2 regions of the Fodinicurvata halophila genome follow, and region 2 is predicted to be linked to the other one. Evidence: predicted binding sites of a transcription regulator. Region 2 holds the regulator's gene; the other holds the start of a gene.
What was found. Region 2 encodes PhoB, which activates phosphate uptake and scavenging genes when phosphate is short. Its sites were predicted from a motif close to TNTCATAAAACTGTCA; they were not measured.
Positions count from the first base shown of each region.

Region 1: ugpB (sn-glycerol-3-phosphate ABC transporter substrate-binding protein UgpB) is a predicted target of PhoB. The motif match lies at 2,110-2,125, and genes of this name have one in related genera.

Region 1 covers NZ_JBHSCW010000010.1:7,022-12,928, forward strand. Annotated here, with positions in the region: gene ugpA (sn-glycerol-3-phosphate ABC transporter permease UgpA) at 1-606, opposite strand, end outside; gene ugpB (sn-glycerol-3-phosphate ABC transporter substrate-binding protein UgpB) at 713-2,035, opposite strand; gene rplS (50S ribosomal protein L19) at 2,283-2,708, opposite strand; gene trmD (tRNA (guanosine(37)-N1)-methyltransferase TrmD) at 2,719-3,459, opposite strand; gene rimM (ribosome maturation factor RimM) at 3,521-4,072, opposite strand; gene rpsP (30S ribosomal protein S16) at 4,103-4,549, opposite strand; gene ffh (signal recognition particle protein) at 4,649-5,907, opposite strand, start outside.
Region 2 covers NZ_JBHSCW010000007.1:92,007-97,913, reverse strand. Annotated here, with positions in the region: gene pstA (phosphate ABC transporter permease PstA) at 1-479, shown strand, start outside; gene pstB (phosphate ABC transporter ATP-binding protein PstB) at 520-1,329, shown strand; gene phoU (phosphate signaling complex protein PhoU) at 1,361-2,131, shown strand; gene phoB (phosphate regulon transcriptional regulator PhoB) at 2,128-2,820, shown strand; gene ACFOW6_RS12730 (bifunctional acetate--CoA ligase family protein/GNAT family N-acetyltransferase) at 2,850-5,585, opposite strand; gene ACFOW6_RS12725 (O-acetyl-ADP-ribose deacetylase) at 5,678-5,907, opposite strand, start outside.

The DNA of each region.
Region 1 (5,907 bases), on a different contig from region 2:
GAAGCGCTTGAAGGGGCCCGCCCCGTCGATGGCGGCCGCCTCTACCAGGGAGCGCGGTATGGCCTGCATGCCAGCCAGGAAGAACAGGAAGTTGTAGCTGATCTGTTTCCAGGTGGCGGCGACGATGATCAGGATCATCGCGTCCGAGCCGTCGAGCCTGTGGTTCCAGTCATATCCCAGGTGCGTCAGGAAGGTGGAGATCACGCCCAGCGTGGGATCGAACATGAAGGCCCAGAGCGCGCCCGCCAGGGCCGGCGCCACGGCATAGGGCCAGACCAGCAGGGTCTTGTAGACACTGGCGCCGCGTATCACGCGGTCGGCCATGGTGGCAAAGCAGAGTCCCAGCGCCATGGCGGAGAAGGTGACCGCGGCGCTGAAGAAAATGGTGATGCGGAAGGAGTGCAGGTAATTGCCGTCGCGGAACAGGGCGATGAAGTTCTCGAACCAGACGAACTCGTAGCTGAGCCCAAAGGCATCTTCTAGCAACAGGGATTGATAGAGGGCCTGGGCCGCCGGCCAGATGAAGAAGATGATTGTAACCGCGATCTGCGGCAGCAGCAGCAGATAGGGCAGATAGGGTCGGCGGAAATGAACGCGTTTCAGCATGCAGGAGCCGGGTGTCTGGCAGACCGTCTTGTTGGAAAAAGACCACCCGGCCGGAAGGGGGTTGGGCCCCCTCTCCCGACCGGGTCGGTCAATCGATCACGAGCGCTCAGTTATTCTGCCGATGAAACTTGTCCATCTGGCTGTTGCTGCGCTCGACCGCCTCGTCGAGGGCTTCCGCGGCAGTCTTGTCATCAGCGAAGGTTGCTTGCAGCTCCTCGTTGATGATGTCGCGGATCTGCACGAAGTTGCCGATGCGCAGGCCCTTGGAGTATTCCGTCGGCGGATTCAGGTTCATCTGTTCGACGGAGATATCCGCGCCGGGATTCTCATCATAGTAGCCCTGCTCCTCGGTCAGCTCGAAGGCAGCCTCGGTGATGGGAAGGTAGCCCGACTTCTGGTGCCATTCGGCCTGGACTTCGGGAGAGGACAGGTGCTCGAAGAAGGCGGCGACGCCCTCGTATTCCTCTTCCGAGTGGCCTTCCAGGACCCAGAGAGAAGCCCCGCCGATAATGGAGTTCTGCGGAGCGTCCTCGACATCGGGCCAGTAGGGCAGCATGCCCACACCGAACTCGAAGTCCTCGATGTTGGAGACCAGGCCAGCGCGAGACGCGGAGGAGTCCATGTAGATGGGACACTCACCGCCGATGAACTTCGGCTGGCTGTCACTGTAGCGGCCGCCGTAGCTGAAGACGCCGCTTTCCTGCCACTCGGCCAGCTTGCCGATATGGTGCTTGTGCAGGTCGCTGTTGAAGAGGGCCTCGATGTCCGTGCCGGCGAAGCCGTTCTCCTTGCTGGCGAAGGGCACGTTGTGCAGGGCACTGAAGTTCTCCAGCTGCACCCAGGACGGCCAACCGGTGGTGAAGCCGCACTCATAGCCGGCATCCAGCAGTGCCTGGGAATACTCCTCGACCTCCGGCCAGGTACGCGGCGGCTGCTCCGGGTCCAGGCCGGCTTCCTCGAAGGCGTCCTTGTTGTAGAACATGACCGGCGTGGAGCTGTTGAAGGGCAGGGAGAGCATGTCGCCCTCGGTCGTCGTGTAATAGCCGGTCACGGCCGGCAGATAGGCGTCCGGATCGAACTCGACCTCGGACTTTTCCATGACCTCGTAGACCGGGCGGATGGCGCCCTCGGCCGCCATCATGGTGGCGGTGCCGACCTCGTAGATCTGCACGATGTGCGGCTGCTCGCCGGCGCGGAAGGCGGCGATGGCCCCGGTCATGGTCTCGTTGTACTCGCCCTTGTAGACCGGGTTGACGACATAGTCGTCCTGGCTCTCGTTGAAGTCCTGCGTGATGCTTTCGAGGAGCTCTCCCAGGCTGCCGCCCATGGCGTGCCACCACTGAATCTCGGTCTGGGCCATGGCCGGCGAGGCCAGGAAGAGGGCCGAAATGGCCGTTGCCGTTGCGAGGGTGGTCTTTTTCGATCTCATGCGTTTCTCCTCACTGCTTGAATTGTGGTCCCCGGTTCTTACGCGCGCCGGGTTATAGGGGTGCGAAACAATTATGAAGGTTTTGTTACAACCAGTTTAACCATATTCGGAAGGCTCTGAGAAGTCTCGCCTTATCCACAAGCTGATGTTGTGCGCCGCAACCCAAAACAGAAAACGCCGGGACGCAGGCCCGGCGTTTTCAAGACGTTTCTCCTCCTGCGGAACAACGGCGTTCCGATGAGGGGAATTACTTGCGGCCGGCCTTGCGGTCCGCCTGGTCCTGGCGCTCGGCCTGGGCCAGCTTGCCGGCCAGTCCCGTGGTCTTCTCCGGGATGCGGGCCGCCTTGCCGCGCAGGTTGCGAAGGTAATAGAGCTTGGCGCGGCGCACGTCGCCGCGGCGCAGGACCTCGATGCTGTCGACCCGCGGGCTGTAGAGCGGGAAGACACGCTCGACACCCTCGCCGTAGGAGATCTTGCGCACCGTGAAGGAGGAATTGATGCCGCGGTTCTTGCGGGCAATGCAGATTCCGTCGAAAGCCTGGATACGCTCACGCGTACCCTCGACGACCTTCACGTTGATGCGGAGCGTATCGCCCGGCGCAAAGCGCGGCACCTTGTTGTTGGCGTTCAGTGTGGCGACCTGCTCCTGCTCGAGCTGTTCGATCGTATTCATGGCCTTCGTCCTATCCTTCCTCGTTTCCGCCGGTGCGGCGGCGTTCAAGGTAGCGGTGCCAGAGATCCGGCCGCCGCCGTTCGGTTATGTCCTCTGCGCGGGCCCGCCGCCATTGGCGGACCCTCTCGTGATGGCCGGAAAGCAGAACCTCCGGCACGCTGCGCCCCTGCCATTCGGCGGGTCGCGTATAGTGGGGATACTCCAGCAGATCCCCTTCGAACGATTCGTCGCCGCCGCTCGCCTCGTTGCCCATAACCCCGGGCAACAGACGGACCACGGCATCCAGTACCACCTGTGCGGCGACCTCCCCTCCGGAGAGGACATAGTCGCCTATGCTGACCTCGCGCGCCCCGCTGGCTTCGAGCACGCGCTCGTCGATCCCTTCATAGCGCCCGCAAAGCAGGCGCAGGCCGGGCTCCTCGGCAAACTCTCGCGCCATGGCCTGGTCGAAGGTCCGCCCGCGGGGGCTCAGATAGACCAGGGGACCGGGTGACTCCGCGCTGGCCTCCACGGCCGCACCGACAACATCCGGCCGCATCACCATGCCGGCACCGCCGCCGAAGGGCGTATCGTCCACGGAGCGGTGTTTATCGCGCGCAAAACCCCGGATGTCCAGAGTTTCGAGCCTCCAAAGGTCCCTTTCCAGGCCCTTTCCCGCCAGACTGCTCCCCAGCAAGCCGGGAAAGGCTTCGGGAAAGAGGGTCAGGACGGTTGCCGTCCAGGGCTGTCGGTCTGTCCCGGCGCGTGTCACAACTGTCCATCCCTCGAAGCCGCGCTTTATGACCTGTCTGGGGCCGCTTGTCCAGCCCCACTCAGGCGTCCGGCGCGTTTTTCTCGCCGTTTTCCGAGGCCTCGGTGGCTTCCGTCTCGGGCGGTGGATCCACCCGGATCCACCCGGCCGCCAGGTCCACCTCGGGGACGATCTGGCGCGTGAAGGGCAGGAGGCGCTCTCCCCCCTCCTCATCACGCAATTCCAGCAGGTCGCCGGCCCCGAAGTTATACACCGCCGAGATGTATCCCAACAGGGTATCCGAGCTATCCCGGGCTTCCAGTCCGATCAGGTCCGCGAAGTAGAACTCCTCGGAATCCTCAGGCTGGGGCAGGGCCTCGCGCTTGACGTAGAGGCGCTTGCCCTTGAGGGACTCGGCCGCATCGCGGTCCGTCACCCCCTCAACCTCGGCGATCAGCAGGCCGCGCGCCTCGCCCTTGACCTTCAGGCGGTAGCTGTTCCCCTCCTCGTCCTGGAGGGGACCATAGGCGGTGACCGACTCCGGCGTTTCGGTGAAGGTCTTCAGGGTGACCTGGCCGCGCACGCCATGAGCGCCCGCGACCGCGGCCAGGCAGACCAGCTTCTCCGGCGTCATGCTGCCTCCGCCTTGCGTCTTCCGGAAGCCTTACGCCTTGGCTTCCTCGCCGCTTTCCTCGCCTGCAGGTTCTTCGGCAGGGGGCTCTGCGGCGGTCTGTTCCTCGGCGGCGGCTGCTGCCGCCGCTTCCTCGGCCTCTTTGCGCCGCTCTTCCGCTTCGCGCTGGCGCTCCTGCGCCTTGGCGCCGGGCTGGTTCTTCTTGGTCTGCTCGCGGCGCGGCTTGGCCTCGATCAGGTTGCGCTCGACCAGGAAGCGGGCCACGCGGTCGGTGGGCTGGGCGCCGTGGGACAGCCAGTACTGGATGCGCTCGCCGTTCAGGCGGATGCGTTCCTCATGCTCGCGCGGAAGCATGGGATTGTAGGTGCCCAGCTTCTCCTTGAAGCGGCCGTCACGCGGCATGCGCGTGTCCGCCACGACGATGGAATAGAAGGGGCGCTTCTTTGCGCCGCCACGGGCGAGGCGAATCTTGAGGGACATCTGGTTTCCTTTCTTTCCTTAAACCGCACTCATGTTCGAAGTCGTATGGGCCGGCGCGGGACCGTCTGCGGCGCTCCGCCTGCCGACTGTCGGGTGATCCTATTTCTTGTTGCCGAAGGGGTTGCTCATGTCGCCGAGGCCGGGCGGCAGGTTGCCGCCTCCACCGCCCATGCCACCGGGGCCACCCATGCCGCCGCCGCCCATTCCACCGGCGGGGGGCATGCCCGGCATGCCGCCGCGCATCATGCCCTTCTTGCCCAGCTTGCGGGCGCGCTTCATCATCTTCTGGGCATCGGCGAACTGCTTCAGCAGCTTGTTGACCTCCTGCACCGTGGTGCCGGAGCCCGACGCAATCCGCTTGCGGCGCGAGGCCTTGATGATCTCGGGGTGGGCGCGCTCCTGCTTGGTCATGGAGGAGATGATGGCCAGCTGGCGCTTGACCATGCCGTCGTCGACGTTGGCGTTCTTCAGCTGCTCCTGCATCTTGCCCATGCCGGGCATGAGATTCATCAGCTGCTGCATGCCGCCCATCTTGGTGAGCTGCTGGAGCTGCTTGGACATGTCGTTCAGGTCGAACTTGCCCTTCTCGAGCTTCTTGGCCATCTTCTCGGCCTCGTCCTGCTCGAAGCTCTCGGCGGCCTTCTCGACCAGGGAGACGATGTCGCCCATGCCCAGGATGCGTCCGGCGACGCGGTCGGCGTGGAAGTTCTCCAGGGCGTCCAATTTCTCGCCCACGCCCAGCAGCTTGATCGGGCGGCCGGTGACGGCGCGCATGGACAGGGCCGCACCGCCGCGGGCATCGCCGTCCACGCGGGTCAGCATGATGCCGGAGACACCGACGCGTTCGTTGAAGGTGCTGGCGACGTTGACGGCGTCCTGGCCGGTCATGGCATCGGCGACCAGCAGGGTTTCCTTGGGCTTGACGGCGTCGCGGATCTCGGCGACCTCGTTCATCAACTCCTCATCGATGGACAGGCGGCCGGCGGTGTCCAGCATGACCACGTCATAGCCTTCCAGCGCGCCGGTGTTCATGGCGCGCTTGGCGATGGCCAGCGGCGGCTCGCCGCTGACGATGGGCAGAGTGGCAATCCCGGCCTGCTCGCCGAGCACGGCCAGCTGATGCTGGGCGGCCGGACGGCGCGTGTCCAGCGAGGCCATCAGGACCTTCTTGCGGTCCTTCTCGCTCAGGCGCTTGGCCAGCTTGGCGCAGGAGGTGGTCTTGCCCGAGCCCTGCAGGCCCACGAACATGACGGGCACCGGCGGCTGGGCCGCCAGGTCGAGGGCTCCGGTCTCGGGATCGGAGCCGCCCAGGGTTTCCACCAGGTGGTCGTGGACGATCTTGACCACCATCTGGCCCG
Region 2 (5,907 bases):
TCTTCATCCAGGTCTTCGGGCTGCCGCGATCGGCGCCCCTGGTGGGCGGCCTCGCCCTGACGCTCATGACCCTGCCCACCATCATCATCGCCTCGCGCGCCAGCCTGCGTGCCATCCCGCCCTCGATCCGCGAAGCGGCCTACGGCCTGGGCGCCTCCAAGATGCAGATGGTCTTCCATCACGTGCTGCCACTGGCCCTGCCGGGCATCCTGACCGGCTCCATCATCGGCCTGGCCCAGGCGCTGGGGGAAACGGCCCCGCTGCTGATGATCGGCATGAACGCCTTCATCACCACGGCGCCGGACTCCATCTTCAGTCCCGCCACGGCACTGCCCTCACAGATCTACATCTGGGCCGACAGTTCCGAGCGTGGTTTTGTCGAGCGCACCTCGGCAGGTATCATGGTGCTGCTCGGCTTCCTGATCCTGATGAATGCGACAGCAATCTTCCTGCGCAAGCGTTTCGAGAAACGCTGGTAACGGAGCGAACGGACAACAGGGGCGGACGAAAGAAGCGATCATGAACTTCGAGAGCAAGACGGCGGAAGAGCTTATGGCGACTGAAAACAGCGCTGAAACCAAGATGCGTGCGCGCGACGTGCGGGTCAGCTACGGCGACACCGAGGCCCTGCACGGCGTGAACCTGGATGTCTATCGCAACGAGGTCCTGGCATTGATCGGGCCTTCGGGCTGCGGGAAGTCGACCTTCCTGCGCTGCCTGAACCGGATGAACGACACCATCGACATCTGCCGGGTCAGCGGCGAGATCACGCTGGACGGCCAGAACATCTACGAGCGCTCCATCGATCCCGTCCAGCTGCGCGCCCGTGTGGGTATGGTCTTCCAGAAACCCAATCCCTTCCCCAAGTCGATCTTCGACAACGTGGCCTACGGGCCGCGCATCCACGGCTTCACGCGCGACAAGGAGGAGCTGCGGCAGATCGTCGAGACCAGCCTGCGCCGTGCCGGCCTGTGGAACGAGGTGCACGACCGGCTGGACGAACCCGGCACCGGCCTGTCGGGCGGCCAGCAACAGCGCCTGTGCATCGCCCGCGCCATCGCGGTCAATCCGGAAGTGATCCTGATGGACGAGCCCTGCTCGGCCCTGGACCCCATCGCCACCGCCCTGATCGAGGAGCTGATCGACGAGATCAAGCAAAGCTACACCATCGTGATCGTCACCCATAACATGCAGCAGGCTGCACGCGTCTCGGGCCGCACCGCCTTCTTCCATCTTGGCAACCTGGTGGAGGTCGGCGCGACCGAGCAGATCTTCACAAACCCCGGCGACGAGAAAACCCAGGACTACATCACCGGCCGTTTCGGCTGATGTCCGGAGGCCTCACCCGCGGAGAGTTACGATGACTTCAGAACAAGGCGACCACATCATCCGGTCCTACGACGAGGAACTGGAACACTTGAAGGAACTGATCGCCCGCATGGGCGGTCTGGCGGAAACCCAGCTGGCCGACGCCGTGGACAGTCTGGTGCGCAACGACCAGGAGCTGGCCACCCGCACCATCCGCAACGACGAGAAGATCGACGAGATCGAGCACGAGCTCGATGCCTACACCGTGCGGATGCTGGCCCTGCGCCAGCCGGTGGCCTCCGACCTGCGCATGGTGATCTCGGCTCTCAAGGTGGCCAGCGACCTGGAGCGTATCGGCGACTACGCGGCCAACGTGGCCAAGCGGGCCGTGGCCCTGCACCAGCAGCAGCCGCTGGACCCCGTACGCTCCCTGCCGCGCATGGCCAAACTGGTCCAGGGCAACATCAAGCGGGTGCTGGATGCCTACGCCAAGCGCGATGCCAACATGGCGCTGAACGTCTGGGAGAGCGACCAGGAAATCGACGAGATGTACACCAGCCTGTTCCGCGAGACCCTGACCTACATGATGGAGGATCCGCGCAGCATCACGGCCGGAACCCATCTGCTGTTCATTGCCAAGAACATCGAGCGTATCGGAGACCACGCAACCAATATCGCCGAGATCGTCTACTTCATGGCCACCGGCAACCAGCTCATGATCGATCGTCCCAAGGGCGACACCTCCAGCTTCGCGGTTGTCGAACCGCCGGAAGAGGGCAAGGGGCCCCGCAAGGAATCCAACAACGGAGATGAACAAAAATGAAGCCTGTCATCCTGATCGTCGAGGATGAAGCGGCGCTGGTCACCCTGTTGCGGTACAATCTGGAACGCGAAGGCTTCCGCCTGCTCGAGGCACGCGACGGCGAGGAGGCCCTGGTCCTGGCCCAGGAGGAGAAGCCCGACCTGATCCTGCTGGACTGGATGCTTCCGCTGGTGTCCGGCCTACAGGTCTGTCGCCAGCTGCGCCGCGATCGCGAAACCCGGGAGATTCCCATCATCCTGCTGACGGCGCGCGGCGAGGAAACCGACAAGGTACGCGGGCTGGAAAGCGGGGCCGACGACTATATCACCAAGCCCTTCTCGCCGGCGGAGCTGACCGCTCGGGTGCGCGCCGTGCTGCGGCGGGCGGTTCCCGCAAGCTCGGGGGAAACCCTGAATTTCGCCGACATATCGGTGGACCTGAACGCCCACCGGGTGCGTCGCGGCGAGCGCAACGTCCACCTGGGCCCCACGGAATTTCGCCTGCTCAGTCACCTGATGCAGCATCCCGGCCGGGTCTTCAGTCGCGAGCAGCTGCTCGATGCCGTCTGGGGCCATGACGTCTACGTCGAGCCGCGCACCGTGGATGTCCATATCCGCCGCCTGCGTAAGGCCCTGAACGAGGACGAGGAAAGCGACCTGATCCGCACGGTGCGCTCGGCCGGGTATTCCCTGGATCACCCCGGCAACTGAGCGCAGAAGCTCGGCCGATTGCGGCGGACTTACGCCTTCTCGGTGGCTGCGGCGGGGCCCAGCGTCTTGCTCACCCGCACGATGTTCGGATCCTCGGCCAGCAGCCTGCGTTCGAAACCGAGATCCTTGACCAGTTCCAGCATGCGCGTGTTCTCACTCAGCACATCCCCCCAGACCTCGTGAATACCCCGACGGGCGGCATAGTCGAGGATGCGCCGCATCAGCAGGTAGCCGAGGCCCCGTCCCTTCAGGTCCGAACGCACGGCCACGGCATACTCCGCGCGCTCGTTCTCGGGATCGGCGGCGATTCGCGCCACGCCCCAGAGCTCGGCGGCGTTCTCCGGCGAGATTGCGACCAGGGCCATTTCACGATTGTAGTCGATCTGCGTGAAGCGCGCGGCCGACTCGTGGCTGAGCTCGGCCATGTGTGAGAAGAAGCGCATGCGCACGTCATCGGGTGTCAGGTGCTTGTAGAGAGCGCTCAAGGCCGGTTCGTCCTCGGGCCGGATCGGCCGCACGAAGACCTCGGTCCCGTCCAGCAGATGCCCCCATTGCTCCAGAAGGCGCGGATAGGGCCGGATGGCCAGGCGATAGGCGGGCCCCCGGCTATGGTCCACCTCTTCGCGGGGCCGCAGTCGTACCCGGGCATCCAGGGCGATAACGCCTTCGGCATCGGCCAACAGGGGATTGATGTCGATCTCCTGCACCTCGGGGCGCTCGGCGGCGATCTGCGAGATATGCATCAGGGCCGCGGCAATGGCGTCCAGGTCGGCCGGTTCCTGGGCGCGATATCCCTTTAGGCGATCGTAGATGCGCGTTTCCGCCATCAGGGAATGCGCCAGCGCCATGTTCAGCGGCGGCAAGCCCACCGCCTTGTCGCGAATCACCTCCACTGCTGTGCCGCCCTCGCCGAACAGGATGACGGGCCCGAACTGCCGGTCCTCGGTCAGCCCCAGGATCAACTCCTGGGCCCCGGGACGCCGGCACATGGCCTGTACGCTGAAGCCATCCACCCGGGCCTCGGGCCGGGCCTGGTGCACGCGTTTCAGCATTTCCTCGGCTGCAATCCGCACCCTGTCACTGTTGGCCAGGTCGAGCTTCACGCCGCCTACATCGCTCTTGTGCGTGATGTCCGGGGACAGGATCTTGATGGCAACGGGAAAGCCGATTTCCTCGGCCTGGCGCACGGCCTCGTCCGGATCAGTAGCCTTGCGGGTTTCCACTGTGGCAACGCCATAGCAGGACAGCAGGGCCTTGGCTTCAGGCTCGCTCAGCCATTCACGGCCTTCGGCCAAGGCCTCCTCCAGCAGGGCCTGAACGGATTCACGGTCCGGATCCTTCTCATCCGGCAGGCTGGCTGGCGTCTCCATCAGCTCTTCCTGGCCGCGGCGATAGCGCACCAAGTGCATGAAGCTCCGCACGGCCCGCTCAGGAGTGTCATAGGTAGGAATATGGCTCTCGGCGAAGAGCGAACGTGAATTGGCCACGGCCTGGTCGCCGAGCCAGGCGGTGAAGATCGGCTTGCGTTTGCGGGACGGTCGTGCCTGAACGCTCTCGATGACGCTTTCTGCCACGGCATTGGGGTCCGCCACCGCCACGGGACAATGCATGACCAGCAAGGCATCCACGCCCTTGTCCTCCAGCAGGTTCTGCGTTGCGTTGCGGTAGCGTTCCGGATCTGCATCCCCGACAATGTCCACGGGGTTGCCGTGACTCCAGGTGGGCGGCAGGGCCGCGTCCAGGCCCTGCATCGTTTCGTCCGAAAGCTCTGCCAGGTGACCCTTGTGCTCGATCAGAGCATCGGTGGCCAGGACACCCAGACCGCCGCCATTGGTCAGGATGGCCAGCCGATCATGGTCCCCATGCCGCAGCGGTGTGGATGTCGCCAGCGTCTGGACCGCATCGAACAGCTCCTCCAGCGTGAACACGCGCAGCACACCGGCGCGTCGGAAGGCAGCGTCATAGACTTCGTCAGCGCCGGCCAGGGCGCCGGTATGCGAGGTTGCGGCCTTGGCCGCTTCGGCAACGCGGCCGCCCTTGATGACGATCACCGGCTTGATGCGCGCACAGGCCCGCGCGGCCGACATGAACTTGCGTGCATCGGTGACCGCCTCGACATAGAGCATGACCGCGCGTGTCTGCGGATCGACCGCCAGGTAGTCCAGCATGTCGCCGAAATCCACATCCGCCATGTCACCCAGGGAAACCACATGGGAAAAGCCGATGCCGCGGCCGCTTGCCCAGTCCAGCATCGCCGTCACGATGGCGCCCGACTGGGTGACGAAGGCCATGTCACCCGGCAGGGCGGCCTGGTGCGCAAAGCTGGCGTTCAACCCCTGGCGCGGGGCCAGCAGGCCAACGCAGTTGGGCCCGACGATGCGCAGAGTATGGGGACGGGCGGCATCCAGCATGGCCTGGCGCAGGCTGCGGCCCGCCTCCTGACCTCCCTCCCCGAAGCCGGCGGTGACGACAACCACCGCCTTCGTGCCCTGCTCGGCAAGTTCGCGGGTGATGTCCGGGACCGTATCTGGGGGCGTGCAGACAATCGCCAGGTCCGGGACCCGAGGCAGGCTGGAGACGGAGGGATAGGCCAGCACGCCCTCGATCGAGTCGCGCCGGGGGTTTACCGGCATGATCGGGCCCTGGAAGCCGCTGTGGAAGAGATTCCGGGCCAGGAAATGTCCGACCGACCCCTTGCGCCCGCTGGCGCCAACCAGGGCGACACTGCGCGGGTGAAAGAAGGCTTCGAGATTCCGCGTGGTCACACCGATTTCTCCCTGTGTCTCGGAGCTGGAGAGCCCATGTTGCGTCGCAACATGGAACTGGACAAGCCCTTCTCTTATCGCCTACGCGATTGTCATGACAGCAGCTTGCGATAGGCTTCCGCCGATTCGTCGTCGAAGACGCAGAAAACGATCCGATTGGGCCGTGCCTGCCCGACCTCTTCCTGCACGCTCGAAACGGCAATCTCAGCCGCCCTGTCGGCCGGGAACCCGTAAACCCCGGTGGAAATCGCCGGAAAAGCGATGGATTGCAGCCCTTTCTCGGCAGCCAGGCGCAGGCTGTTTCGATAGCAGTTTTCCAGGG